Regions from separate parts of the Streptomyces sp. NPDC101166 genome, predicted to be linked through region 2. Evidence: predicted binding sites of a transcription regulator. Region 2 holds the regulator's gene; each other region holds the start of a gene.
The links. The regulator HrcA, encoded in region 2, represses chaperone genes, less so after heat shock. The targets are predictions, from matches to a motif close to TTNGCACTCNGNNNNNCNGAGTGCNAA.
Positions count from the first base shown of each region.

Region 1: groL (chaperonin GroEL) is a predicted target of HrcA. The motif match lies at 5,747-5,773, and genes of this name have one in related genera.
Region 3: groES (co-chaperone GroES) is a predicted target of HrcA. The motif match lies at 2,285-2,311, and genes of this name have one in related genera.

Region 1 is NZ_JBIWPF010000017.1:45,044-54,557, forward strand. It holds gene ACIRS4_RS27370 (hypothetical protein) at 1-475, shown strand, start outside; gene ACIRS4_RS27375 (carboxylesterase/lipase family protein) at 507-2,051, opposite strand; gene ACIRS4_RS27380 (NADH:flavin oxidoreductase) at 2,439-3,569, opposite strand; gene groL (chaperonin GroEL) at 3,963-5,585, opposite strand; gene ACIRS4_RS27390 (cold-shock protein) at 5,933-6,136, opposite strand; gene ACIRS4_RS27395 (MoaD/ThiS family protein) at 6,589-6,864, opposite strand; gene thrC (threonine synthase) at 6,942-8,249, opposite strand; SAM riboswitch class I at 8,268-8,415, opposite strand; gene ACIRS4_RS27405 (glucosyl-3-phosphoglycerate synthase) at 8,594-9,514, shown strand, end outside.
Region 2 is NZ_JBIWPF010000022.1:104,550-114,063, forward strand. It holds gene ACIRS4_RS30675 (SpoIIE family protein phosphatase) at 1-1,801, shown strand, start outside; gene hemW (radical SAM family heme chaperone HemW) at 1,853-3,085, shown strand; gene ACIRS4_RS30685 (DUF3097 domain-containing protein) at 3,104-3,907, opposite strand; gene ACIRS4_RS30690 (MBL fold metallo-hydrolase) at 3,939-4,664, opposite strand; gene hrcA (heat-inducible transcriptional repressor HrcA) at 4,828-5,844, shown strand; gene dnaJ (molecular chaperone DnaJ) at 5,845-6,981, shown strand; gene ACIRS4_RS30705 (nitronate monooxygenase) at 7,037-8,167, shown strand; gene ACIRS4_RS30710 (16S rRNA (uracil(1498)-N(3))-methyltransferase) at 8,164-8,922, shown strand; gene ACIRS4_RS30715 (hypothetical protein) at 9,009-9,514, shown strand, end outside.
Region 3 is NZ_JBIWPF010000013.1:3,543-13,056, reverse strand. It holds gene ACIRS4_RS22960 (SAM-dependent methyltransferase) at 1-326, opposite strand, end outside; gene ACIRS4_RS22955 (polysaccharide deacetylase family protein) at 417-1,343, shown strand; gene ACIRS4_RS22950 (polysaccharide deacetylase family protein) at 1,340-2,110, shown strand; gene groES (co-chaperone GroES) at 2,458-2,766, shown strand; gene groL (chaperonin GroEL) at 2,903-4,528, shown strand; gene ACIRS4_RS22935 (ester cyclase) at 4,756-5,445, opposite strand; gene ACIRS4_RS22930 (SDR family NAD(P)-dependent oxidoreductase) at 5,533-6,306, opposite strand; gene ACIRS4_RS22925 (LysR family transcriptional regulator) at 6,431-7,330, shown strand; gene ACIRS4_RS22920 (WhiB family transcriptional regulator) at 7,477-7,803, opposite strand; gene ACIRS4_RS22915 (response regulator transcription factor) at 8,183-8,794, shown strand; gene ACIRS4_RS22910 (sigma-70 family RNA polymerase sigma factor) at 9,404-9,514, shown strand, end outside.

The sequences.
Region 1 (9,514 bases), on a different contig from region 2:
CCACGAGGTCAAGGCGGACCTGCGCCGCGCCCTGGAACTGCTGGACGAAAGCGTCACCGCCGCGCCCGCCACCCGCTGCGCCGAGCATCCCGGCGGCCCGGTCGACAAGGCAGCCCCCGACCTCTGCCTGCTCTGCGAGACCCGCCGCCGCGCGGCCCGCCGCGCCGAGTTCAACGGCCCCGCCCCGCATTCCTCGGGCCCGGCCGCTGCCACCCCCTCCCGCTACGGCACCCGCGCCGACCGCCCCCAGCCCCAGCAGCGCTGGCTCCCGGAGCTGTGGAACGGACAGGAGTGGCAGCTGTGCGGCACCCCCCGCCGGGACCGCCGCGAGGCCGAGCTCTACCTCGCCGCCCTGCGCCGCGGCTCCCGCCCCGCGATGGCCTACCGGCTGGTGCACGAGTTCACCGACTACGAGGTGCTGCGCATCTGGGGCACCCCGGTCCGCACCGACATCGAACCTCTCGGCAATCTGTAGTCCCCTTCCCCGTCCCGTCTCTCCGTCCCGGTCACCGCCCCACCAGCGGCAGCGCCGGGAAGTCGTACCCCTCCCACAGCCGCCGCGCCGTCTCCTCCGGATACGCCCGCACCTCCGGCTGCGCGTCCAGCACCTGCGTCAGCCGCCGCTGCCCGTCGTACGCCGGCCAGCCCGGGTCGCCGGTCCGGGCGAAGGACGTCCAGGCGGCCTGGAAGCGGGCCGTCAGCTCCCTGGCCTCCGCCGGCACCTCCACCCCCGCGAACAACAGGGCCCCCAGGTCCGCCTCGTAGGTGCCGAAGAGCAGGGGGACGTCCAGGCCGTGGCACGCGCCGAGCCCGCCGCCCATGCCCGGAGCCGGCCAGGTCAGCTCGTAGACATGGGCCCGGCCGCCGCCCGCGATCTGCGCTTCGGCCAGGCGCAGGGACGGTATGCGGAACAGCCAGTCGGACTGCACCCGCTCGAACAACTCCCCGGCTCCCGCCTCCGGATAGGCCGCGCGGTAAGCCGCCTCCCCGCCGTCCGGGGCGAACACCCGCAACGCACCGGCCGCCTGTTCCTCCGTCACCCTGCCCAGCCAACCCGCCATGGCGACGAACAGCCGGTACTCCTGCGCGTTGTGCCCGACGACCAGCGCCACGTCCCGCCCGGCGCCCGCCGCCAGCGCCTGCCAGGGGGTGGCCGGCAGGACCTCGCCGTCGACGACCGGCGAGAAAGGCGTGACCGTGGGCGCGACCTGCCCCCAGCGGTCCACCCGCTCCGCCATCTTCGCTCCCAGCGCGGCCCCGGCCTCCGTCAGCCGACGCGGGTCCACGGCGGACAGGTCGGCGGCTGTGGGGCGCAGCCCGGCCTCGGCGGCGATGGCGGCCGCGAGGTCGCGGGCCAGCTCGTCGGAGAAGAACGTGCCGGGCACACTCTGGGCGATCGCCCGCCCGAACAGTCCGCGCGCGCCCGGCGCGGCGAGCAGCGCGGCCACAGAACCGGCGCCCGCCGACTCACCGAACACGGTCACCCGGCCGGGATCGCCGCCGAACTCCGCGATGTTGTCCCGCACCCACTCCAGTGCCGCGATCTGGTCCAGCAGCCCCCGGTTGGCGGGCGCGCCGTCCAGCCGCGCGAACCCCTCGATGCCGACGCGGTAGTTGAAGGTGACCACCACGAGGTCGCCGGCGCGGGCTATGTGCTGGGCGTCGTATCCCGGGCTGCCGGAATGCCCGAGCTTGTAGGCGCCGCCGTAGATCCACACCATCACCGGCCGGGCGGCCTGAGCCGCATCCGTCCCGGGCCCGCCCGTGGCCGGCGTCCAGACGTTCACCGTCAGCCAGTCGTCGCCCGCCGGCTCGTCCCGGCTTGCCGCGAGTCCCTGCAACCCCGCCTCCTGCGGGGGCGGCGGCCCGAAGGCGTACGCGTCCCGCACGCCGTCCCACGGGTGCGGCGGGCGTGGGGCCTGGAACCGGGCCTCGCCGACCGGAGGCGCGGCGAACGGGATGCCGCGGAACACTGTCAGGCCGTCCTCACGGCGGCCGCGCACGGCTCCCGCGGCGGTACGCACGACGAGCTGGGACTCGGCGATCGTCATCAAGCACTCCTGTCATCGACCGTCATGAACTGTCATCGGCTGTGATCAGCTGTCATCGGCTGGTTGTTCATGGAACGGCCGGTGGCCGGGGGAAGTGCCGGAAGCGGCCGGCACCCCTCGTGTGAGTGACAGCCGCCCTGGAAAGTCGTATGACATCACCGCCATGAAGGACGGCAGGCCGGCGAAAAGCCGACGGCTCACGCCTCGATCGAAGCAGGCTCCCACGCTCCAGCGCCGGCCCGTCCCGGGCGCGCCGCCGCCACGCAAAGAGGCCCTGCGGCCCTGCCCGCTGCCCGCCACGCAAAGAGGCCCTGCCCGCTGCCCGCCATGCAAAGGGGCCCGGGGCGGACAGATCTCCGCCCCGGGCCCCGAGGGCTCGCCGCAGACTCAGCTCAGCGTGCGCAGCGCCGCCGCGTCGTACGGAGCCAGATCGGCGAAGCGGCCCTCGAGGACCTTCGCCGCCCACTGCGGGTCCTGGAGCAGCGCGCGCCCGACGGCCACCATGTCGAACTCGTCGCGCTCCAGGCTGTCGAGGAGGTCGTCGATGCCCTTGACCGGCGAGCCCTCACCCTGGAAGCCCTTGATGAAGTCGCCGTCGAGACCGACCGAGCCGACGGTGATGGCGGTCTTGCCGGTGAGCTTCTTGGTCCAGCCCGCGAGGTTGAGGTCGGAGTCCTCGAACTCCGGCAGCCAGTAGCGGCGGGTGGAGGCGTGGAAGGCGTCGACGCCGGCCGCGGCGAGCGGGGTGAGGATGGCCTCCAGCTCCTCCGGGGTCTCGGCGAGACGCGCGTCGTAGGCCTCCTGCTTCCACTGCGAGTAGCGGAAGATGATCGGGAACTCGGGCGACACGGTCTCCCGCACGGCGGCCACGATCTCGGCGGCGAACTTCGTACGGGCCACCGGGTCGCCGCCGTAGGCGTCGGTGCGGCGGTTGGTGTGCTCCCACAGGAACTGGTCGACGAGGTAGCCGTGGGCGCCGTGGATCTCCACGCCGTGGAAGCCGATGCGCTCGGCGGCGGCCGCGGCCTGGGCGAACGCCCCGATGACGTCGTCCAGGTCACGCTGGGTCATGGCCTTGCCGGTGACGTCGTCGCCGTCGACGCGGATGCCGGAGGGGCCGACGGCGGGCGCGTCCGCGAAGGGCGGCTCGCCGTCCTTGCGCACCATCCCGATGTGCCACAGCTGGGGCACGATCGTCCCGCCCGCCGCGCGCACGGCCTCGGCGACCTTCGCCCACCCCGCGAGCTGCTCCTCGCCGTGGAACCGGGGCACCCGGTCGCTCTGGCCGGCGGAGTCGTGCCCGACGTACGTGCCCTCGGTGACGATGAGGCCGACGCCGGCGGCGGCGCGACGGGCGTAGTACGACACGACGTCCTCGCCGGGAACGCCCCCCGGGGAGAACATGCGCGTCATCGGCGCCATCGCGATGCGGTTCGGGACGGTGAGGCCGTTGATCGTGACCGGACGGGAGAGGATCTCGGCGGCGCGGGAGGGGATGGACGACGTCGTGACGGTCACGTGGAGGGCTCCTCGGAGAAGTGGGCGGAAAACGGTACGTGCATGGAACCGGACGGTATGTGCACACGCATTCAATGCACCTCACCGTCAACCGCCACCGCCCGGCCCGCATTCCGTGCCGCGCCGCAACCCCCTGTGATCCGAACCACGCCCGGCCCCACTGGCACCCGAACCGGCCGCCTCCCCTTCCCCCGGAGGGGACCCCGGCTTCTTCCGGCTGCACGCCGGGGCGTGAAGAGTGCTGTACCGGCCGGACGGCGCCACCGTCACGTCACATCCTGCAAGTCGGCCGCAGAACCTGAAGCGGGCCGCAAACGCCCGAGGGCGGCACCCCCGCGTCAGCAGGTGGTGCCGCCCTCGGTCCGAAGGACAGGCGATCAACCGTCAGGTCGATCAGAAGTCCATGTCACCGCCCGGCATGCCGCCGCCGGCCGGGGCCGCGGCCTTCTCCGGCTTGTCGGCGATGACGGCCTCGGTGGTGAGGAACAGCGCGGCGATCGACGCGGCGTTCTGCAGCGCGGAGCGCGTCACCTTCGCCGGGTCGATGATGCCCTCGGCGATCATGTCGACGTACTCACCGGTCGCGGCGTTCAGGCCGTGGCCGACCTGGAGGTTGCGGACCTTCTCCACGACGACGCCGCCCTCGAGACCACCGTTGACGGCGATCTGCTTGAGCGGGGCCTCCAGCGCGAGCTTCACGGCGTTGGCGCCGGTCGCCTCGTCACCGTCGAGCTCCAGCTTCTCGAAGACCTGGGAGGCCTGCAGCAGGGCCACGCCACCACCGGCGACGATGCCCTCCTCGACGGCCGCCTTCGCGTTGCGGACGGCGTCCTCGATGCGGTGCTTGCGCTCCTTGAGCTCCACCTCGGTGGCCGCACCCGCCTTGATGACGGCCACGCCGCCCGCGAGCTTCGCCAGGCGCTCCTGGAGCTTCTCGCGGTCGTAGTCCGAGTCGCTGTTCTCGATCTCGGCGCGGATCTGGTTCACACGGCCGGCGACCTGGTCCGAGGAGCCGGAACCGTCGACGATGGTGGTCTCGTCCTTGGTGATGACGACCTTGCGGGCCTTGCCCAGGAGGTCCAGGGAGGTGTTCTCGAGCTTGAGACCGACCTCCTCGGAGATGACCTCGCCGCCGGTGAGGATGGCGATGTCGTTCAGCATGGCCTTGCGGCGGTCGCCGAAGCCCGGGGCCTTGACCGCGACGGACTTGAACGTGCCGCGGATCTTGTTGACGACCAGGGTCGACAGGGCCTCGCCCTCGACGTCCTCGGCGATGATCAGCAGCGGCTTGCCCGACTGCATGACCTTCTCCAGGAGCGGGAGCAGGTCCTTGACGTTGGAGATCTTGGAGTTGGCGATCAGGATGTACGGGTCGTCGAGGACGGCCTCCATACGCTCCATGTCGGTGGCGAAGTACGCCGAGATGTAGCCCTTGTCGAAGCGCATGCCCTCGGTGAGCTCGAGCTCGAGCCCGAAGGTCTGCGACTCCTCGACGGTGATGACGCCTTCCTTGCCGACCTTGTCCATGGCCTCGGCGATGAGCTCGCCGATCTGGGTGTCGGCGGCGGAGATGGAGGCCGTCGAAGCGATCTGCTCCTTGGTCTCGACATCCTTCGCCTGCTCCAGCAGGGCACCGGAGACGGCCTCGACGGCCTTCTCGATACCGCGCTTGAGGGCCATCGGGTTGGCGCCGGCGGCTACGTTGCGCAGACCTTCCTTGACCAGGGCCTGGGCGAGGACGGTCGCGGTGGTCGTACCGTCACCGGCGACGTCGTCCGTCTTCTTGGCGACTTCCTTGACCAGCTCGGCGCCGATCTTCTCGTACGGGTCCTCGAGCTCGATCTCCTTGGCGATGGACACACCATCGTTGGTGATCGTGGGGGCGCCCCACTTCTTCTCGAGGACGACGTTGCGGCCCTTGGGGCCGAGCGTCACCTTGACGGCGTCCGCGAGCTGGTTCATGCCGCGCTCGAGGCCGCGCCGCGCCTCCTCGTCGAACGCGATGATCTTGGCCATGTGAAGTGGTCCCTCCAGGACTGGGGGTGATTCCTTCGGACCGCGCCCGCGCCCGCGACGGACGGCTCGCCGGCCTCGTGGTTCCTTCCCACCCGGCCTGCGGGCCTCACCGACCCGGTCCTTCGTTGTCACTCTCACCTTCAGAGTGCTAACGCCAATGATTAGCACTCGGCCATGGCGAGTGCAAGCGCCTCGGTCGGATACGCCGGGACTGTCGGCCACGCGCGAACACCGCCGGCGCCCCCCGGACCGCCGGGACATGGCCGGCGGCAGGACCGATGCGCGGCCGGGCAGCGCGAAGGGCTCGCACCCCCGTCGGCGGGATGCGAGCCCTTCGCTTGAAACGTTCAGGCGGTGACGCGAACCATGTCGGCCTGCGGGCCCTTCTGGCCCTGCGAGATCTCGAACTCGACCCGCTGGCCCTCTTCCAGGGTGCGGTAGCCGTCCATCTGAATGGCGCTGTAGTGGACGAAGACGTCCGCACCACCGTCGACCGCGATGAAGCCGTACCCCTTCTCCGCGTTGAACCACTTGACGGTGCCCTGAGCCATGCCTAACTCCCCTATTACTGGCCCTTGCACAGATCCACACTTCGCGGATCCGGGTCAGACCTCACCCCCCAGTTGGTTGGGGGCGTGCGCCGGAACGCGTCGACCGCGGCTGAATGTATCTGTCCAACTGCCGTCTGCAACAGGTCAATCGGACGAGAATTCTGGACGCGCACGGTCCGGAAAGTGGTGAGGATTCGCCCGGATTCAGGGCAAGTCGGACTGCCCAAACGTTACAAAAGCCGCAGAAGGCGCACACACTTTGGCTACTTCTTGTCGGGCGTAAGGCAGAAATCAAAGGCTCCGGATCATTGAATCGGAGGCCGGTTCCCCAACTGTACCGCGCTCAACCACACTGAATTGCCCCCTCCGCTTCTCTTGCGGAGAGGGCAATTCGATGAACTCAAAGTAATCACTGTTACCGACGGTTACTACCGGCGGGTAGTGATCGTCGCTCAGCCACCCGCGACAGCCGGAATGATGGAAACTCCCGCGCCCTCGGGCGTAGCCGTCTCAAGACCCTGCTCGAAGCGGACGTCGTCGTCGTTCACGTACACGTTGACGAACCGGCGCAGCTTGCCCTGGTCGTCGAGAACGCGGGCGGCGATGCCCGTGTGGTTCTTCTCCAGGTCGGCGATGACCTCCCCGAGGGTCCCGCCCTCGGCGGTGACCTCGGCCGCCCCGCCCGTGTAGGTGCGGAGAATGGTCGGGATGCGGACAGTGACGCTCATGCTCGGGACCTCCGGTGAAGCAGACTGCTGACAGGCGCGGGGACCACTGCCCCCGCGGACGGCGCCAGGGACACGCCCTAGGCGAGACCAGCCTCGCGGAACGACTCCAGGTTCGGCCGGATCGTCGCGGTGAGCCCCGTACCGGCCACCGCGTCCAGGGTCTTCAGACCGTCCCCGGTGTTGAGGACGACGGTCGTCAGCGCCGGGTCCAGCACACCGTTCTCGATCAGCTTGCGCGTCACGCCCACGGTCACCCCGCCGGCGGTCTCCGCGAAGATCCCCTCGGTCCGCGCCAGCACCTTGATCGCGTCGACGACCTGCTCGTCGTTCACGTCCTCCACCGCGCCGCCGGTGCGCCGCGCGATGTCGAGCACGTACGGGCCGTCGGCCGGGTTGCCGATCGCCAGCGACTTGGCGATGGTGTCCGGCTTCTGCGGCCGCACGACGTCGTGCCCCGCCTTGTAGGCGACCGACACCGGGGAGCACCCCTCCGCCTGCGCACCGAAGATCTTGTACGGCTTGTCCTCGACGAGCCCGAGCTTGATCAGCTCCTGCAACCCCTTGTCGATCTTCGTGAGCTGGGAGCCGGAGGCGATGGGCACCACGAGCTGGTCGGGGAGCCGCCAGCCGAGCTGCTCGCAGATCTCGTACGCCAGCGTCTTGGAGCCCTCGGCGTAGTACGGCCGCAGGTTGACGTTGACGAAGCCCCAGCCCTCGCCCGCGGGGTCGCCGATGAGCTCGGAGCAGAAGCGGTTGACGTCGTCGTAGTTGCCCTCGATGCCGACGAGTTCGCCGCCGTAGACGGCGGCCATGACGACCTTGCCCTGCTCCAGGTCGTGCGGGATGAACACGCAGGAGCGGAAGCCGGCCCGGGCCGCGGCGGCGCCCACCGCGCCGGCGAGGTTGCCGGTGGAGGAGCAGGACAGGGTGGTGAAGCCGAAGGCGCGGGCGGCCTCCAGGGCCTGGGCGACGACCCGGTCCTTGAAGGAGTGCGTCGGGTTGCCGGAGTCGTCCTTGACGAACAGCTTGCCGGGCTCGACGCCCAGCTCGCGGGCGAGGTTGTCGGCCTGGACGAGCTTGGTCCAGCCGGGGTTGATGTTCGGCTTGTCCGCGACGTCCGCCGGGACGGGCAGCAGCGGGGCGTAGCGCCAGATGTTGGCGGGGCCGGCCTCGATGCGCTTGCGGAGCTCCTCCGTGTCGTAGGAGGAGAAGTCGTAGGCGATCTCCAGCGGGCCGAAACACTCCTCGCAGGCGAAGACCGGGCCGAGGGGGACGCGGTGGCCGCACTCCCGGCAGCTCAGCGCCGCGGCGGGGCCGAGGTCGACGGCGGGGGCGGGGGTGCCGGTGGAAGCGGTGGTTCCGGTCGCAACAGTCTGCGCAGCCATGTGAGGCGAGGCCCTTTCTCCTCATCTTCCTCACGACGCATCTCGCCGTGAGACGGATTTGGCACCTTCCCGAACCGGGAGCCCCGCCACTTCTATGTGACAAGAGCCGGCTGGAGGGTTGCCGGGGCTTCATCGGGCCGTGTCCCTCTGCCCCTCTGGATGAGCAATATGCAGTTGTTTGTCCTGAACGCCGGATTGACCCTGGACATGCGATGGTCATCCGCGTTGTTCAAGACTGTAACCGACACCCCGGAGAGTTGAGATAGTCGTCCGAAGCGCGAGACGGATCACACGGTCACCCCCTGTGTACCTGGTGTGATCACGACAGTGAGGAGCCGTAGACCGTGCTGGAAGAAGTCGGGCGCTGGCTGGCCACCCGCTCCTGGTCGGTGACCGATCGCCCGCTGCACAGGATCCTGGCCGCCAAGCGCGCCACGGGTCAGTCGGTGTCCGTGGTGCTGCCCGCGTTGAACGAGGAGGAGACGGTCGGCGAGATCGTCTCGATCATCCGTCACGACCTCATGCGGCAGGCTCCGCTCGTCGACGAGATAGTCGTCGTCGACTCCGGCTCCACCGACCGCACCTCCCAGGTCGCCGCGGCGGCGGGAGCGCGCGTCGTCCACCGGGACGCGATACTGCCCCGCATCCCGGCGCTGCCCGGCAAGGGCGAGGTGCTGTGGCGCTCGCTGCTGGTCACCACGGGCGACGTCGTCTGCTTCGTCGACGCCGATCTGCGGGAGTTCTCCTCCGACTTCGTGTCCGGGATCGTCGGCCCGCTGCTCACCGAGCCCGGCGTGGACCTGGTCAAGGCCATGTACGACCGCCCGCTGGGCACCGGGGCCGACCCGCTCGCCCCCACCGGGGCGGCCGGCCAGGGCGGCCGGGTGACGGAGCTGATGGCGCGCCCTCTGCTGAACATGCACTGGCCGCAGCTCGCGGGCTTCGTGCAACCCCTGGGCGGCGAGTACGCGGCCCGCCGCAGCCTGCTGGAGAGGCTGCCCTTCCCCGTCGGCTACGGGGTGGAGCTGGGGATGCTGGTCGACGCGCTGCACCTGGTCGGCCTGGACGCGCTCGCCCAGGTCGACGTGGGCGTGCGCAGACACCGTCACCAGGACGGGCAGGCGCTCGGCCGGATGGCGGCGGCTATCTACCGCACCGCGCAATTGCGGCTGGCCCGCGGCCACCTGGTGCGCCCGGCCCTCACCCAGTTCGAGCGCGGCGCGGACGGCTTCGAGCCGCGCACCCACCCGGTGGACACCGAGGAG
Region 2 (9,514 bases):
CACCAACGCGGTCGTGCACGCCGGCACCGACATCGACCTGGTGTGCCGGCTGTGCCCCGCGGAGGACGACGAGCCCGAGGCGTACGCCGTCGTCGTGGAGGTCTCCGACCGCCACCCCTCCCGCGCACCGCGCGACAGCACGCCCGAACCGCCCCACGACACCCCGGAGTACGGCCGCGGACTGCAGCTGGTCGCGACGCTGGCGGAGGCGTGGGGCGTGACGTACCGCCGGGGGACGAAGACGGTGTGGGCACGGCTCGGGCCGATCGCGGAGAACACTGCGAACGCCGGGGAGGCGTACGGCGACGACGCGCCCATGACCGCCTGCACCGCCCGCGCCGAAGCCGCCCCGGCCGGCGGCGCCGGCAGCGCCCGCACCGACGCCGACCCCGCCGCCCGCACCGCCGGCACCGGGGCCGACGCCGTCGCCGGCGACACCGCCCGCACCGGCGCCGACGTCCCCGCCCGCTTGCCCGCCCCCACGCACCACCCCCGTGACTGGCTCGGCCGGGGCGCGCTCTCCTTCCTCGCCGAGGCGTCCGACCTGCTCGCCGGGCAGCTCGACGAGGACCTGGTCGCCGCGCTCACCGGCCAGTTGCTCGTGCCGCGGCTGGCGGACTGGTGCGCGGTGTGGCTGGAGGACGAACTCAGCGCGCGCGGCTGGGGCGACGGCACGTGCGGGCCCGGACCGCGGCTGGCCCGCGTCTGCCACGGCGGCGAGCACCACATCGAGGAGCTGCGCCGCACCCTGGAGAAGGACCCGCCGCACCCGCCGCACCCCTCGCACCCGCCCGACGCGGCGGGCACCGGGCCCACCGCCTTCCCCTGGCCCGCCGAGGCGCTCGGCCCGGGCGGCTCCGCCCTCGCCTACCGGCTGATCGCCGGCGGCCGCCCGCTCGGCACGCTCGTCATCGGCCGGGCCGGGCTGCTCCGCTTCCCCGACGAGGTCACCGGGCTGGTCGAGGACCTCGGCCGCCGGGTGGCGCTCGCCATCGGAGCGGCCCGCCAGTACGCCCGCCAGGTCACCATCAGCGCCGTCCTCCAGCGCGGCCTGCTGCCCGGCGCGGTCGCCGAGATACCCGGACTGCGCAGCGCCCTCGTCCACGAGCCGCGCGAGCAGGGCGGCCCGAGCGGCGACTTCTACGACCTGTTCCCGGCGGGCGACGGCCGCTGGTGCTTCGCCGTGGGCGACGTGCAGGGCAAGGGCCCGGAGGCGGCCGTCGTCATCGGACTGGCACGGCCCTGGCTGCGGCTGCTGGCCCGTGAGGGGTACGGCGTCCCCGAGGTCCTCGACCGCCTCAACCAGCTGCTCCTCGACGACGCCACCGAGGCCGCCGACGCCGCGGCCCGTGCCTTCGTCGGCCCGGCCGGACCGGCGGACGGGCCGCAGACCCGCTTCCTCTCGCTGCTCTACGGCGAGCTCGTCCCCTTCGACGGCGGGGTCCGCTGCACCCTCGCCTCCGCCGGGCACCCGCTGCCGCTGCTGCTGGGACCCGACGGGACGGTCACCACGGCCGCGCAGCCGCAGACCCTCCTGGGGGTCGTGGAGGACGCCACGTACATCAGCGAGACCCTGGAGCTGCGGCCCGGCGACACCTTGCTGTGCGTGACCGACGGCGTCACCGAGCGCCGCTCGGGGCCGCGCCAGTTCGACGACGACGACGGCCTGGCTCTCGCGCTGGCCGGATGCGCCGGCCTCGACGCCGACCTGATCGCCGAACGCGTCCGCGACCTCGTCCACGCCTTCGGCGACGACCCTCCGGAGGACGACCTGGCCCTCCTGGTGCTGCAGACCGATTAGCGGCGGCAGGGGCGGGGAGGGCGCGTCGCCCGGTGCGGGACAATGGAGCACATGCCTTCCGCACTCCCCGACGGTGAGCCCGTTCCCGACGACGGTGCGCTGCCCTCGTCCGCGCTCGCCGGGGCGGCCGACCGGCCCCTCGGCTTCTACCTGCACGTGCCCTACTGCGCGAGCCGTTGCGGGTACTGCGACTTCAACACGTACACCGCCACCGAGCTGCGCGGCACCGGCGGTGTGCTCGCCTCCCGCGACAACTACGCCGACACCCTGATCGACGAGATCCGGCTCGCCCGCAAGGTGCTGGGCGACGATCCGCGCGAGGTGCGGACGGTGTTCGTCGGCGGCGGCACGCCCACGCTGCTGGCCGCGGACGACCTCGTGCGGATGCTGGGCGCGATCCGCGAGGAGTTCGGGCTCGCGGCGGACGCGGAGGTGACCACGGAGGCGAACCCGGAGTCCGTGGACCCGGCGTACCTCGCGGCCCTGCGCGAGGGCGGCTTCAACCGCGTCTCCCTCGGCATGCAGAGCGCCCGGCAGCACGTGCTGCGGACCCTCGACCGCACCCACACCCCCGGACGGCCCGAGGCGTGCGTGGCGGAAGCGCGGGCGGCGGGCTTCGAGCACGTCAACCTGGACCTGATCTACGGCACGCCGGGCGAGTCGGACGACGACTGGCGGGCCTCCCTGGACGCCGTCCTCGGCGCCGGCCCGGACCACGTCAGCGCCTACGCCCTGATCGTCGAGGAGGGCACCCAGCTCGCCCGCCGCATCCGCCGGGGCGAGATCCCGATGACGGACGACGACGCGCACGCGGACCGCTACCTCATCGCCGAGGAGACCCTCGCCGCGGCCGGCTACCACTGGTACGAGGTGTCCAACTGGGCCACCTCACCGGCGGCCCGCTGCCTGCACAACGAGCTGTACTGGCGCGGCGCCGACTGGTGGGGCGCCGGGCCGGGCGCCCACAGCCACGTCGGCGGGGTGCGCTGGTGGAACGTCAAGCACCCGGGGGCGTACGCGGCGGCGCTGGCGGCGGGCCGCTCACCGGGCGCCGGCCGCGAACTCCTCACGGACGAGGACCGCCGGGTCGAGCGCATCCTGCTGGAGCTGCGGCTGCGCGAGGGCGTACCGCTGGACCTGCTGCGGGAAGAGGGGCTCACGGCCGCGCGCCGGGCGCTCACGGAGGGGTTGCTGCAGCCGGGGCCCTACGACGAGGGCCGCGCCGTCCTCACCCTGCGCGGCCGGCTGCTGGCGGACGCCGTGGTCAGGGACCTCGTGGACTGAAACGCCCGCCCGGCCCCGTCAGCCGGTGACGAAGTCGATCAGCTCCTCCACCCGGCCGAGGAGCTCCGGCTCCAGGTCCTTGTAGGAGCCCACCCGGGCCAGGATCGCCTGCCACACCGCGCCGGTGTTGTCCGACGGCCAGCCCAGCGCCCGGCACACCCCGGTCTTCCAGTCCTGGCCGTGCGGCACGCGCGGCCACGCCTCGATGCCCAGGGACGACGGCTTCACCGCCTCCCAGACGTCGATGTACGGGTGCCCCACCACGAGCGCGTGCTCGCTGGTCACCGACTGTGCGATCCGCCACTCCTTCGTGCCGGGGACCAGGTGGTCCACCAGGACGCCGAGCCGCGCGTCCGGTCCCGGCGCGAAGTCCTCGACGATCGACGGGAGATCGTCGACGCCCTCCAGGTACTCCACCACCACGCCCTCGACGCGCAGGTCGTCGCCCCACACCTTCTCGACCAGCTCGGCGTCGTGCCGCCCCTCGACGTAGATCCGGCCGGCGCGGGCCACGCGCGCGCGTGCGCCCGGCACGGCCACCGAACCCGAGGCGGTGCGGGCGGGTCGCGCCGGACCGCCCGACGTGGGCCGTACGAGCGTCACCGGGCGCCCCTCCAGCAGGAACCCGCGCGGCTCCAGCGGGAACACCCGGTGCTTGCCGAAACGATCCTCCAGGGTGACCGTGCCCGCCTCGCAGCGGATCACCGCGCCGCAGAATCCGCTGCCCGGCTCCTCCACCACCAGGCCGGGCTCCGCCGCGACCTCGGGGACCGGCTGCGGCTTCTTCCAGGACGGGGTCAGATCGGCGGAGTACTGGCGCATTCGCACGACGATAGGAGAAGCAGGGGCGCTGTCACGGCGACACGCCGAAACGGGCGGCCAGGGCGTCCCGCTGCGCCCGTACGAACGCCGCGTCCACGACCGCTCCGTGACCGGGCACGTACAGCGCGTCCTCGCCGCCGAGGGCGAGCAGGCGGTCCAGGGCGGCCGGCCAGTGCGAGGGCACGGCGTCCGGCCCTGCCTGGGGCTCGCCGGACTCCTCCACCAGGTCGCCGCAGAACACCGCCTCCGGCGACCCCGGCACCAGCACCGCCAGGTCGTGCGCCGTGTGACCGGGGCCCACGTTCGCCAGCAGGACCTGCCGCCCGCCGCCCATGTCCAGGGTCCACTCCCCGGAGACCAGGTGGCGGGGCCGCACCAGGGCGTCCACGGCCTCCGTCGCCGCCGCCTCGTCGAGCCCGTTGCGCACCGCGTCCGCGTGCAGATCGGCCCGCTCCCGCGCGAACACCGACTCCGCGCCCACCGCCGCGAACACCTCCGCGCCCGCGAACGCCGCCGCCCCGAACACATGGTCGAAGTGGGGGTGGGTGAGCGCGAGATGAGTCACACGGCGTCCGGCGAGCCGCTCCGCCTCCGCCCGCAGCCGCGTGCCCTCCGCGAGGCTCGAACCCGCGTCGATCAGCAGCACCGCCCCGGTCCCCACGACCAGCCCCGCCGTGCAGTCCCAGCCCGGCAGCCGCCGCCGTCCGACCCCCGTCGAGACCTGCTCCCAACCCAGCTCTTCCCAAGTGACCGTCATACCGCGACGCTAACCGTGACGAACCCGTCGGCCGGCACGGGACCGGACCGACCTTGCCCCCTGCGCACCCCACGGCCGTACACTTGCCGGGGAACGCTGGCACTCGGATGTGACGAGTGCCAGGCAAGGCGCCAAGGGGACGAAGCACTGGAGGTGTGCGCGGATGCTGAGTGAACGGCGGCTGAAGGTACTGCGCGCCATCGTCCAGGACTACGTCGGCACCGAGGAGCCGGTCGGCTCCAAGGCGCTCACCGAGCGCCACAGCCTCGGAGTGTCCCCGGCGACGGTCCGCAACGACATGGCCGCCCTGGAGGACGAGGGCTACATCGCCCAGCCGCACACCAGTGCCGGACGCATCCCCACCGACAAGGGCTACCGCCTCTTCGTCGACAAGCTCGCCGGCGTCAAGCCGATGACCGGCCCCGAGCGGCGCGCCATCCAGAACTTCCTCGACGGCGCCGTCGACCTCGACGACGTCGTCGCCCGGACGGTCCGGCTGCTCGCGCAGCTCACCCGCCAGGTCGCCGTCGTGCAGTACCCGTCGCTGACCCGGTCCACGGTGCGGCACGTGGAACTGCTCTCGCTCGCCCCGGCCCGCCTCATGCTCGTGCTGATCACGGACACCGGGCGGGTCGAGCAGCGGCTGGTGGACTGCCCCGCGCCGTTCGGCGAGGCCTCGCTCGCGGACCTGCGCGCCCGGCTCAACAGCCGGGTGGCGGGGCGCCGGTTCACCGATGTGCCGCCTCTGGTGGAGGATCTTCCGGAGGCCTTCGAGGCGGAGGACCGCGGCACGGTCTCGACGGTGCTCTCCACCCTGCTGGAGACACTCGTCGAGGAGAACGAGGAGCGGCTGATGATCGGCGGCACCGCCAATCTCACCCGCTTCGGACATGACTTTCCCCTCACCATCCGGCCCGTCCTGGAGGCGCTCGAGGAGCAGGTCGTGCTCCTCAAACTCCTGGGCGAGGCAGGGGATTCGGGCATGATCGTGCGTATCGGGCACGAGAACGCCTACGAGGGACTCAACTCCACTTCCGTGGTGTCGGTCGGCTACGGTTCGGGCGGCGAGGCAGTCGCCAAGCTCGGCGTGGTCGGACCGACCCGCATGGATTACCCGGGAACGATGGGAGCGGTACGCGCAGTGGCACGGTACGTCGGACAGATCCTGGCGGAGTCGTAAGTGGCCACGGACTACTACGCCGTTCTCGGCGTGCGCCGCGACGCGTCGCAGGAAGAGATCAAGAAGGCCTTCCGGCGGCTCGCCCGCGAGCTGCACCCGGACGTCAACCCCGATCCGAAGACCCAGGAGCGGTTCAAGGAGATCAACGCCGCTTACGAGGTGCTGTCGGACCCGCAGAAGAAGCAGGTCTACGACCTCGGCGGCGACCCGCTCTCGCAGGCCGGCGGCGCGGGCGCGGGCGGCTTCGGAGCCGGTGGCTTCGGCAACTTCTCCGACATCATGGACGCGTTCTTCGGCACGGCGTCCCAGCGGGGCCCGAGGTCGCGCACGCGGCGCGGCCAGGACGCGATGATCCGGCTGGAGGTGGATCTGGAGGAGGCCGCGTTCGGCACCACCAAGGACATCCAGGTCGACACCGCGATCGTCTGCACCACCTGCAGCGGCGAGGGTGCGGCGCCCGGCACCACGGCCCAGACCTGCGACATGTGCCGCGGCCGCGGTGAGGTGTCGCAGGTGACGCGGTCCTTCCTGGGCCAGGTCATGACCTCGCGTCCCTGCCCCCAGTGCCAGGGCTTCGGCACCGTGGTGCCCACCCCGTGCCCCGAGTGCGCGGGCGACGGACGGGTGCGGTCGCGGCGCACGCTGACGGTGAAGATCCCGGCCGGTGTCGACAACGGCACCCGGATCCAGCTCGCCGGCGAGGGCGAGGTCGGACCGGGCGGCGGCCCGGCCGGCGACCTCTACGTCGAGATCCACGAACTGCCGCACGCGATGTTCCAGCGGCGCGGCGACGACCTGCACTGCACGGTCACCCTCCCGATGACCGCGGCGGCGCTCGGCACCAAGGTGCCGCTGGAGACGCTGGACGGGGCGGAGGAGGTCGACATCCGGCCCGGAACGCAGTCGGGGCAGTCCATTCCGCTGCACCAGCGCGGAGTGACGCACCTGCGCGGCGGCGGCCGCGGCGACCTCATCGTGCACGTGGAGGTCCAGACGCCCACCAAGCTGGACCCGGAGCAGGAGCGGCTGCTGCGCGAACTGGCGAAGCTGCGCGGTGAGGAGCGCCCCCTGGGGCAGTTCCAGCCCGGGCAGCAGGGGTTGTTCTCCCGGCTGAAGGACGCCTTCAACGGGCGGTGAGGCGGGGGCGGAGCCCCCGGCGGGACAGGGCGCCGGGACGTGACACCATGCGGTCATGTCCTCCGCGCTGACCGGTCTTCTCCGCCATCCGATCGTGCAGGCCCCCATGGCGGGCGGCGTCTCCGTCCCCCGGCTCGCCGCCGCCGTGTCCGAGGCCGGCGGGCTCGGCTTCCTCGCCGGCGGGTACAAGACCGCCGACGGGATGTACCGGGAGATCAAGCAGATGCGCGGGCTCACCTCCCGGCCCTTCGGCGTGAACCTCTTCATGCCGCAGCCCGAGCAGTCCGGTGCAGGCGCCGGCTCCACCACGGCGGCGGGCGCCGCGCCCTTCGACGCCGGCGCCGTCGAGGTGTACGCCCACCAACTGGCGGGCGAGGCCGCCTGGTACCGCACGGAACTCGGCGACCCGGACAGCGGACGGGACGACGGCTACGACGCGAAGCTCGCGGTGCTGCTCGACGACCCGGTGGCGGCGGTGTCCTTCCACTTCGGCGTGCCGAGCCCCGAGGTGCTGGCCTCGCTGCGCAGGGCCGGGACGTTCACGCTGGTCACCGCCACGACCGTCGAGGAGGCGCTCGCCGTGGAACGGGCCGGCGCGGACGCGGTGATCGTGCAGGGCATCGAGGCCGGCGGCCACCAGGGCACCCACCGGGACGTCCCCGACAACGACGGCTCGGGCATCGGACTGCTGTCGCTGATCGCCCTGGTCCGTGAGGCGGTCGGGCTGCCCCTCGTCGCCGCCGGCGGCATCATGCGCGGCAGCCAGATCGCCGCCGCCCTCGCGGCGGGCGCGAGCGCCGTCCAGCTCGGCACCGCGTTCGTCCCCACGCCCGAGTCCGGTGCGGCCGCCGCGCACAAGGAGGCGCTGACCGATCCGTTGTTCGTGGGCACCCGGCTGACCCGCGCGTTCACCGGCCGGCCGGCCCGCGGCCTGGTCAACCGCTTCCTGCGCGAGCACGGACGCTACGCGCCCGCCGCCTACCCGGAGGTGCACCACCTCACCGCGCCGCTGCGCAAGGCGGCCGCCGCGGCGGGCGACGCGCAGGGCATGGCTCTGTGGGCGGGGCAGGGCCACCGGATGGCCCGGGACATGCCGGCCGGCGAGCTGGTGGAGGTACTGGCGGCCGAGGCCGGCGCGGTGTGGGCCGCGTCGGCGGCCGACGCAGAAGGAGGTGCGGGGCGATGACGGCTCCGGTGTTCGTGCTCGATCCGCTGGAGGTTCCCGACCTCAGCGGCGGCGAGGTCGTGCTCGACGGCCCCGAGGGGCGGCACGCCGTCTCCGTGAAGCGGCTGCGGCCCGGCGAGGGCGTCGTCCTCACCGACGGGCGCGGGCGCTGGGCCGAGGGCGTCGTCAAGGCCGCCGAGGGCAAGGACCGGCTGGTCGTCATGGATCTTCAGAGCATCCACGAGGAGCCCGAGGAGCAGCCCCGGATCACCGTCGTGCAGGCGCTCCCCAAGGGCGACCGGGGCGAGTTGGCCGTGGAGACGATGACCGAGACCGGCGTCGACCGCATCGTCCCGTGGTCCGCAGCCCGCTGCATCACGCAGTGGAAGGGCGACCGGGGCGCCAAGGCGCTGGCGAAGTGGCGGGCCACCGCCCGCGAGGCCGGCAAACAGTCCCGCCGGGTGCGCTTCCCCGAGGTCGCGGACGCGGCGACCACCAAGCAGGTGGCGGCACTTCTCGCCGGCGCGGACTTCGCCGCCGTACTCCACTCGGACTTCGAACAGGGCAGCGAGCCCCTCGCCACCGCCGAACTCCCCGAGCGGGGAGACATCGTGCTGGTCGTCGGCCCCGAAGGGGGCGTTTCCTCCGACGAGTTGGCGCTGTTCAAGGAGGCGGGCGCGAAGCCGTACATCCTCGGCCGCACCGTCCTGCGCACCTCGACCGCCGGCACCGCCGCCACCGCCCTCCTCCTCGGCCGCACCGGCCGCTGGTCCTGAGAGACCCTCACGCGGGCGCTGTACGGGGCGCGTGAGCGGCGGCACGCGCTCTACCGCGACCGCCGCGGCGGTGGCAGTCTGCCCGCATGGGGGCTTGGAGACGCATCAGGGCAGGACGGCCGGGGACGCGCACGGCCGCGGCCACGGCACTGGCGCTCGTGGCCGTGGGCGGGCTCGCGGCGTGCGATCCGGGCGGGCTGAGCGCCGCGTCCGTGGCGTACACCACCGACGAGGCCGCCACGGCCGAACTGGCCCGCCGTAAAACGGACGTACGGTGGCTGACCTGTACCGCCGACTACGGCAAGGGCCGCGCCTCGGCGGGCGAGGAGACCGTCGCCTCGGTCAAGTGCCAGGGCGAGACCGACGACGGCCGCGACATCGAGGTCACCGGCACGGTCACCCGCGCCGTCGACGGCTCCTGCGTACGCGGCGACCTCCGCGCGCAGGTGGGCGGGAGAGAGGTCTTCCGGGTGAGCGGACTCGGCGACTGCGCGTCGGCGACGCCCTCACCGCTTCGACCGCCCCCCTCCGCGAACCCGGACCGACCGGAGCGGCCCACCGTCACCGTGACCGTCACCCGGACCGTCTGGTG
Region 3 (9,514 bases), on a different contig from region 2:
TCGCCGCCGATCCCGCTGCACAGGTCGGCGACGCAGGACACGCCCAGCTCCCTCAGCCGCGCCGCCCGGTACGCCGCCACGCTCGCCCGCGTCGACTGCTCGACCCCGTGGGGGGTGAAGAACATCCGTGCCGCGTCCTCGGCCCCGAACTTCACCGTCGCCCGCTGCCGCAGCCGTTCCTGCCCCAGGGCGGCGGAGACGAGCGCGGCGGGGTGCGTGCGCCGCAGTCGCGTGGCGACGGCGAGTTCGTCGGCGGGGGCGGTGCCGCGCACGGCGTCGAGCAGGGCGCGGCCTTCGGGGGTGAGGAGGGGAGCGAGGTCATTCACCTGGTCATTGTGGGCCAGTCGGAGGACGGTGCGCCTGCGGCCGCGGTGTCTGACGGGGGTTTCGGGGCCGGACTGCGAGGATCCGGCGCCATGGGATCAGTCGTACGAAATGATAAATACCGGACGAAATGGACGGCGTGCCAGAGCGGTCTCACGGCCCTCGCCCTGGCCGCGATCGTCTCGGGCTGTGCGGACAGCGGCGACGGCGCGGCCGGCCCCGCCCCCGGCCGGCAGCCCGACGAGAGCCCGAAGGCCGGCCCCCTCCACTCGTACGCGGCCAGACTGCGCGCCGACCACGCGGCGAGGGCGGCCGCGGCCGAGCGCTGGGATCTGGAGAAGGTCCCGCTCACACCCCCCGCGCCGCCCGCCAGGAAACCGAGGATCGGCACCCGCGAAGGCTTCGAGGTCGACGATCACGAGGAACTCGGCCTCCCGCCGGTCTTCACCACCGTCCCCACCGACGACAAGGTCGTCTTCCTCACCGTCGACGACGGCGCGGAGAAGGACCCGGCGTTCCTGCGCATGATGACCGAGCTGCGCATCCCGTACACCGCGTTCCTCAGCGACTACCTCGTCAAGGACGACTACGGCTACTTCAAGAAGATGCAGGACGACGGGGTGACCCTGAACAACCACACCCTCCACCACCCCTACCTGCCGGGCCTGTCCTACCAGCGTCAGAAGCGCGAGATCTGCGGCATGCAGGACGTCGTCGAGGAGCAGTACGGCCGCCGCCCGAGCCTCTTCCGCCCGCCGTACGGCAACTACAACAGAGCCACCCTGCGAGCCGCGAAGTCCTGCGGCGTCACCCATGTGCCCCTGTGGAACGAGGAGGTGTTCGTCGACCACTGGGAGTACCGCGAGTGGGACCGCGAGCTCCACCCGGGCGACATCGTCCTGAGTCACTTCCGCGGCCCGGACGACTGGAAGGGCACAATGCCCGACATGATCCGCACCTTCCTGAACAAGGCGACGAAAGAGGGATATGCGGTGGCCCGCCTGGAGGACTACCTGTGAGACACCGGGGGCGGCCCTCGGCCCCCACGGCGCTGGCGCTCGTGGCGGCCCTCACCGGCTGCGCCCTCACCGCCTGCGCCCCCGCAGGCGAACCGGCGGCCGGGCCGGCGGCGACCCGAGCGCGCTCCGCGCCCGCCCCCGCGACGGGGCCGCCGTACCGCCGCTGGGGCCTGAAGTCCCCCCTGGCCCCCGCACCGGCCCCCACCCGCCCGAAGTCCCCGCCCCGCCCCCTCTCCCCGGTCCTCGACCGCGTCAGCACCTCCGACAGGGTCGTCTTCCTCACCTACGACGACGGCGCCGAACGCGACCCTCAGTTCGTCGACATGGTCCGCGAACTGCGCCTGCCCGTCAGCGTGTTCGTCACCGACAGCGTCGCCGGCCCGGCCTACGCCCACTTCGCCCGGCTGCGCGAGGTCGGCGCGGACCTCCAGAACCACACTCTCGACCACGCCGCCCTGCGCGGCCTGCCCTACGCCGGCCAGCGCGCCGAGATCTGCGGCCAGCAGCACAAGCTCAACGCCCGCTTCGGTCTGCGCCCCCGCCTTCTCCGCCCGCCCTACGGCGCGTACGACACCACCACCCGCCGAGCCGCCGCCGACTGCGGCATCACCGCGATCATCCTGTGGCGCGCCTCCGCCGACCCCGAAGACCCCCACCGCCTGCACCCCGGCGACATCCTCGCCACGACCCCCGACCGAACGCCGAGCCTGCTGCGCCAAATCCAGCGGCAACATCTGACGGTGGGCAAGCTGGAGGACTACCTGTAAGCCCGGTGAATTCAGCCCGTCCGGGGGTGCCCCCTCCGGGGGGGCTTGAGGACGAGGCCCGTTCAGGGCCGAAGCGGGGGCTTGGGGGCGGCGGCCCCCAAAGGACGCCCACCCCGGCACCGGGTGCCGAACACGCTCACCCGAGCGGAATTTTCGGCCGACGCGCCGCAGGCATTGGCACTCCGCTTGACCGAGTGCTAACCCCGGTCATAGTCTCGGCTCTGGCACTCCCCACTGGAGAGTGCCAACAACGCGACGGGCAGGTCCGGCACCCGCGACGACGGATCCACCTGGTCGCCACCTCAGACAGTTAACCCCGTGAGATCTCCGAAGGGGGAGGTCGGATCGTGACGACCACCAGCTCCAAGGTTGCCATCAAGCCGCTCGAGGACCGCATCGTGGTCCAGCCGCTCGACGCCGAGCAGACCACGGCCTCGGGCCTGGTCATCCCGGACACCGCGAAGGAGAAGCCCCAGGAGGGCGCCGTCCTCGCCGTGGGCCCGGGCCGCTTCGAGAACGGCGAGCGCCTGCCGCTCGACGTCAAGGTCGGCGATGTCGTCCTGTACAGCAAGTACGGCGGCACCGAGGTGAAGTACAACGGCGAGGAGTACCTCGTCCTCTCGGCTCGCGACGTTCTCGCGATCATCGAGAAGTAGTTCACCCCGGATCGTTCCGGAAGCACATTGATGCTTGACGCTGCGCCCCTGGCCCCCGCGACCACATAAGAAGCCGGGCGCCCGGGGCGCAGTGCGTTTTTTTCATCCACAGATCTCCGAGAGGGCTCCCGCTGTCATGGCGAAGATCCTGAAGTTCGACGAGGACGCCCGTCGCGCCCTCGAGCGCGGCGTCAACAAGCTGGCCGACACGGTCAAGGTGACGATCGGCCCCAAGGGCCGCAACGTTGTCATCGACAAGAAGTTCGGCGCCCCCACCATCACCAACGACGGTGTCACGATCGCCCGCGAGGTGGAGATCGACGACCCGTACGAGAACCTCGGCGCGCAGCTGGTGAAGGAGGTGGCGACCAAGACCAACGACATCGCGGGCGACGGCACCACCACCGCCACCGTGCTCGCCCAGGCGCTGGTGCGCGAGGGCCTGAAGAACGTGGCCGCCGGCGCGTCCCCCGCCCTGCTCAAGAAGGGCATCGACGCCGCCGTCAAGGCCGTCTCCGAGGACCTGCTCGCGTCGGCCCGCCCGATCGACGAGAAGTCCGACATCGCCGCCGTGGCCGCGCTGTCCGCCCAGGACCAGCAGGTCGGCGAGCTCATCGCCGAGGCCATGGACAAGGTCGGCAAGGACGGTGTCATCACCGTCGAGGAGTCCAACACCTTCGGTCTGGAGCTGGACTTCACCGAGGGCATGGCCTTCGACAAGGGCTACCTGTCGCCGTACTTCGTGACGGACCAGGAGCGCATGGAGGCCGTCCTGGAGGACCCCTACATCCTCATCAACCAGGGCAAGATCTCCTCGATCGCCGACCTGCTGCCGCTGCTGGAGAAGGTCATTCAGACCAACGCCTCCAAGCCGCTGCTGATCATCGCCGAGGACCTCGAGGGCGAGGCGCTGTCCACCCTCGTCGTCAACAAGATCCGCGGCACCTTCAACGCGGTCGCGGTCAAGGCCCCCGGCTTCGGCGACCGCCGCAAGGCGATGCTGCAGGACATGGCCACCCTCACCGGCGCCACCGTCATCTCCGAGGAGGTCGGCCTCAAGCTCGACCAGGTCGGCATCGACGTCCTCGGCTCCGCCCGCCGCGTCACCGTCACCAAGGACGACACCACGATCGTCGACGGCGCCGGCAACTCCGCCGACGTGCAGGGCCGCGTCGCGCAGATCAAGGCCGAGATCGAGAACACGGACTCCGACTGGGACCGCGAGAAGCTCCAGGAGCGCCTCGCGAAGCTGGCCGGCGGCGTGTGCGTGATCAAGGTCGGCGCCGCCACCGAGGTGGAGCTGAAGGAGAAGAAGCACCGTCTGGAGGACGCCATCTCCGCGACCCGCGCCGCGGTCGAGGAGGGCATCGTCTCCGGTGGCGGTTCCGCGCTCGTCCACGCCGTCAAGGTCCTCGAGGGCAACCTCGACAAGACCGGCGACGAGGCGACCGGCGTCGCCGTGGTCCGCAAGGCCGCCGTCGAGCCGCTGCGCTGGATCGCCGAGAACGCCGGCCTCGAGGGCTACGTCATCACCTCCAAGGTCGCAGAGCTCGACAAGGGCCAGGGCTTCAACGCCGCGACCGGCGAGTACGGCGACCTGGTCAAGGCCGGCGTCATCGACCCGGTCAAGGTCACCCGCTCCGCCCTGGAGAACGCCGCCTCCATCGCCTCCCTCCTCCTGACGACCGAGACCCTGGTCGTCGAGAAGAAGGAAGAGGAAGAGCCCGCCGCGGCCGGCCACGGCCACGGCCACGCCCACTGAGCGAACCGCTCGTAACAGGCGAAGCGCCGCAGGAAGGCCCCGCTCCCACGCCCACCGCGTGGCAGCGGGGCCTTCCCCGTGCGCGCCCGCTGCACGTCACGGGGTTCCGTGTCCCGAGCGGCTCGGAATCCGGACCGCTTCGGCCGCACCCCCCGCGCCGGTGGGTCGACGACGGGAAGGGTCCTGTTCCGCCCGGGCGGAACAGGACCCTGCGGTGAAATCTCGCGCTATCGGCCCAGCGCCCCCAACTGCTCCAGCAGACCTGCCCGGTCGTACTGCCACCAGCCCTCGCAGATCATGCCGTCGCGGAAGCGGTGCCAGGTCATGCCGGTCATGGTGACGTCCTGGCCGGTCGCCGGGATGCCGACGAAGTCGCCGTGGTGGCGCCCCGTGAAGGTCCAGCGGGTGCACACCCGCTCCTCCTCGGAGAGCTGGTCGTCGACCCGCATCGAGAAGTCGAAGGCCCGCCGCCAGCCCGCGACCTCCTCACGGGCGGCCCGCAAGCCCGTGTCCCGCGCGTTGGCCGGGTCGTGATCGAGGTAGTCGTCCGAGACGCGCTCGAACAGCCGGTCGATGTCGCCCCGTCCGAGCCCCTCGAAGAACTCACGGGCCATCACCCGGTTGAGCTGCTCGTCGCGCACGACATCCAGATCGGTGAAGGTCGGCGTCTCCTCGCACAGGGCGACCATGTCCCGGAAGATCCGCCCGGTCTCCGGCAGGTTCGAGTTCCGCATCGCCTCCTCGTACGACGGGAACTCCACGATCTCGATGAAGTGCGAATCGTCGGAGCGGTCCTTGCCGACCAGCGCGTGCGTGGCGGTCCGCTTCCCCTTGGTCTGTTCGACCCATGTGTCCAGCAGCCGGTTCATCTCGTCGAACCGGCTGGTCCTGCAGTCGATGAGCTGTACGAACGTCATGGCGCAGCCTCCGGCCCCCCTGGGTCCGGTTCCGTCACGCCCATTTTCCCACCGGAGCGCCGACGCCACCCACCGCTCACCGCACGCCTACTGCGGCCCGTACTTGCGCCCCGTCCGGGAGCTGACCCCGCCCAGCAGGCCCCTCGGCGTCACCTTCACCAGTCCCATCAGCGCCTTGTAGCGGGCGTCGGGGATCGACACGGACTTCCCGCGCGCCAGGTCGTGCAGCGCCGCCGCGACCAGCTTGTCCGCGTCGAGCCACATCCAGCCCGGGATGTTGTCCGTGCCCATCCCGGCCCGCTCGTGGAACTCGGTGCGCACGAAGCCCGGGCACAGCGCCATCAGCCGCACCCCGCTGCCCGCCAGGTCCTTCGCGGCCCCCTGGGTGAACTGCACGACCCACGCCTTGGAGGCCCCGTACGTCCCGCGCGGCAGGAACGCCGCCACCGAGGCCACGTTGACGACACCGCCGCGCCCCCGCTCCCGCATCGCCGCCGTGGCCGCCGAGGTCAGCCGCAGCACCGCCTCGCAGTGCACCTTGAGCATCTTCAGCTCGTCGGCCATCGGCACGTCGAGGTAGCGGCCCTTGTTCCCGAAGCCCGCGTTGTTGACCAGCAGGTCGACGGGGTTCCTGCGGTCGTCGAGCCGGGCGGCCACCGCCTCGATGCCGGCGTCCTCGGCGAGGTCGGCGGTCAGCACCTCCGCCTCGATGCCGTGCCGGTCGTGCAACTCGGTGGCCTGCTCGCGCAGACGCTTGGTGTCCCGGGCGACGAGGACGAGGTCATGCCCGTCCGCCGCCAGCCGCCGCGCGAACGCGGCACCGATGCCCGCGGTCGAACCCGTAATCAGAGCCGTAGTCATGGCGCAAGGTTAATGACCGGAAACCCGCGAGCCCGTTCCCCTCACCCGCTCGGAACCGACGGTCCTCGTCAAAGTGCCGGCGCATGATCGACCGATGATCCCAAGGGCCGCTTATGCTCGAAGGGTGATCGAGGCCCGTCATCTCCGTGTGCTGCGCGCCGTCGCCGCCACCGGTTCCTTCTCGGCGGCCGGGCGCGAGCTCGGCTGCACCCAGCCGGCCGTCAGCCAGCAGATGAAGGCGCTGGAGGCGTCCGTCGGCACGCCTCTGCTCGTGCGCAGCGGACGCGAGATGCGGCTGACCCAGGCGGGCGACGCCCTCGTACGGCACGCCGCCGGGATTCTCTCGGGGCTGACCGCCGCGGAGGAGGAGGTCGCCGCGATCGCCGGACTGCGCGCCGGGCGGGTGCGGCTCGTCTCCTTCCCGAGCGGCAGCTCCACGCTCGTGCCCACCGCCCTCGCCGCGCTGCGCGCCGCCCACCCCGGCACCCGCGTCTCCCTCGAGGAGGCGGAACCGCCCGCCTCGGTGGACAAGCTGCGCGCCGGCGACTGCGACATCGCGCTCGCCTTCCGCTACGAGAGCGCGCAGGGCTGCGCGCAGGAGTGGGCCGACCTGGTCGTACGCCCCTTGCTGACAGACCGGCTCGTCGCCCTCGTCCCGGAGCGGCATCCGCTCGCGCGGGCGGAGTCCGTCGCCATAGGCGAACTGGCCCGGGAGTCCTGGATCGCGGGCTGCCCGCGCTGTCGCGGCCAGCTGGTGGAGGTGTGCGCGGAGGCGGGCTTCACGCCCCGGATCGACTTCGCCACCGACGACTATCCGGCGGTCGCCGGCCTGGTGGGCGCGGGGCTCGGCGTGGCCGTTCTGCCCCAGCTCGCGATCGAGTCCGTACGGCCCCGTGGGGCGCGGGCGGTGACCCTGGAGCCGGCGGTGCGGCGGGAGATCGTCGCGCTGACCCTGCCCGACCTGGCGCAGGTGCCGGCGGTGGCGGCGACGCTGGACCAGCTGGAGCGGGCGGCGGCGCGCTGAGAGCGGCGCGCACATGAAGCAGGGCGCGCTGAGAGAGGCGCGCACATGACACAAGGGCACACGTATGCGTGCCCCATCCCTTTGCAGACCGTCGTGCGGGCCTGCGTGAAGAAACGTTCCTTCAGTTTGTCCTGATCTGCGGCCGTTCAGTCGTCCGGCGGTGTCTCCCCGCCGGTCGACGCCGATACCAGGCGGTGGCGCGCCCGGCCCATGAGCTCCTCGCGTTCATCCTCGGTCAACCCGCCCCACACGCCGTACGGCTCTCTCACCGCCAACGCGTGCGCCGCGCACTGCGCGCGGACCGGGCACCTCATGCAGACCTCCTTGGCCGAGTTCTCGCGAGCGCTCCGCGCCGCCCCGCGCTCACCTTCCGGATGGAAGAAGAGCGAACTGTCCACCCCGCGGCAGGCGGCCAGGAGCTGCCAGTCCCACAGGTCCGCGTTCGGTCCGGGAAGGCGGGAGAAATCTGCCATTGCGTGACCCCTTGTAGCCGTTTCGAGCGGATACGGTGCCAACGACCGTACAACTACGATCTAAGAAGATGAAAATATGACTCATTGCGAATCTAGCCTCAGACACCAGTAAATGGGAAGAAATGGGGCTAATCGGGGCATCGCTCATGACGAAAGCCCGGGGGTCCGCGCGGCTGCCTCCGCCGTGTCCGTCCCCTCACGTAGAGTGCCGAAGACTGCACGCAGCCCCGTAACTCTTTCGAGTGACCATCGTTGAGAGTGCGGAGGCGGTTGAAAACACAAACGCTCGGGCAGGCGTCCGAGACGGTCGACCGCACAGGTGACGATTCGTACCAGCCTGGAGGCACAAGGTGACGCGCATCAGCTGCGGAGGGCGGCCATGACTTCCGTCCTCGTCTGCGACGACTCCCCGCTTGCCCGAGAGGCGCTCCGCCGCGCGGTCGCGACCGTGCCCGGCGTCGAGCGCGTGACGACGGCGGCCAACGGCGAGGAAGTGCTCCGCCGCTGGGGCGCCGACCGCTCGGACCTGATTCTGATGGACGTACGCATGCCCGGGCTGGGCGGTGTCGAGACCGTCAGGCGGCTGCTGTCCGCCGACCCCGGCGCGCGCATCATCATGCTGACCGTCGCGGAGGACCTCGACGGAGTCGCCCTCGCGGTCGCCGCCGGCGCCCGCGGCTATCTGCACAAGGACGCCTCGCGCGCCGAACTGCGGGCGACCGTCACCCAGGCCCTCGCCGACCCGACCTGGCGGCTCGCCCCGCGCCGGCTGCGCTCGGCCGAGATGGGCGCGGCCCCCACGCTCACCGCCCGCGAGATCCAGGTGCTGGAGGGCATGAGCCACGGCCGCTCCAACGCGGAGATCGGCCGCGAGCTGTTCCTCTCCGAGGACACCGTGAAGACCCACGCCCGCCGGCTCTTCAAGAAGCTCGGCGCCTCGGACCGCGCGCACGCCGTGGCGCTCGGATTCCGCTGGGGGCTGGTCCGCTGAGGAACGGTCCGCCGAGTCGAACAACGGGACGAACATCCGTTCCCGTCGGGGCGGGCCTCGGCCCTCTCGGCACCCCGTTTCGACCACTCTCGGTGACGGGCGCGCAGCGACACGCGAGTGACGGGAGTCGCCGCGTGCGCCGTGCGTGTGGAAAACGTCACGGGTGAGGCAGGAGCCGCGACGGGCGTTCGCGACGCGGGGGAAATCGTCGTACGACCTCGGTGCACGGACTCGTCGTATGAGTGGGATCCGTCCCGTGCGCGTACTTCGTCACAGACGCGGTCCGCCGGACGGGACGGAGTGAGCCGACGTCGGCGGAGGGGAGCGGGGTATGCGGGAACGGCCCTGCTCGCGCGGCATGGCGAGCGCGCGGAGCGTACCCGTACGCCGGCCGCAGGCCGGCGGCGGCGCCGGGTCCCGCCGGACCGCCCGCTGCTCGTTTCCCGGCGGATGCCGCATCCTTGAGGTGTGGAGTTCCTCGGGGACGAGTCGGTCGAGCGGAAGGGGAGGGCGCAGGGGATGAGTTCCGGCGCACCTGCTCATAACGCTTCGGTGCACAACGACGGGCACGGCGCGGCGGCCGGACCGGCCGCAGGGCACCATGGACCGATGCGCGATGACGAGGCGGTCCGTGCCCACGCCCAGGGGGCGATCGGCGGCCTCGTGCATCGCGCCGTCGACGGCGACGAACAGGCCACCCACGACCTGCTCGCCCACGTC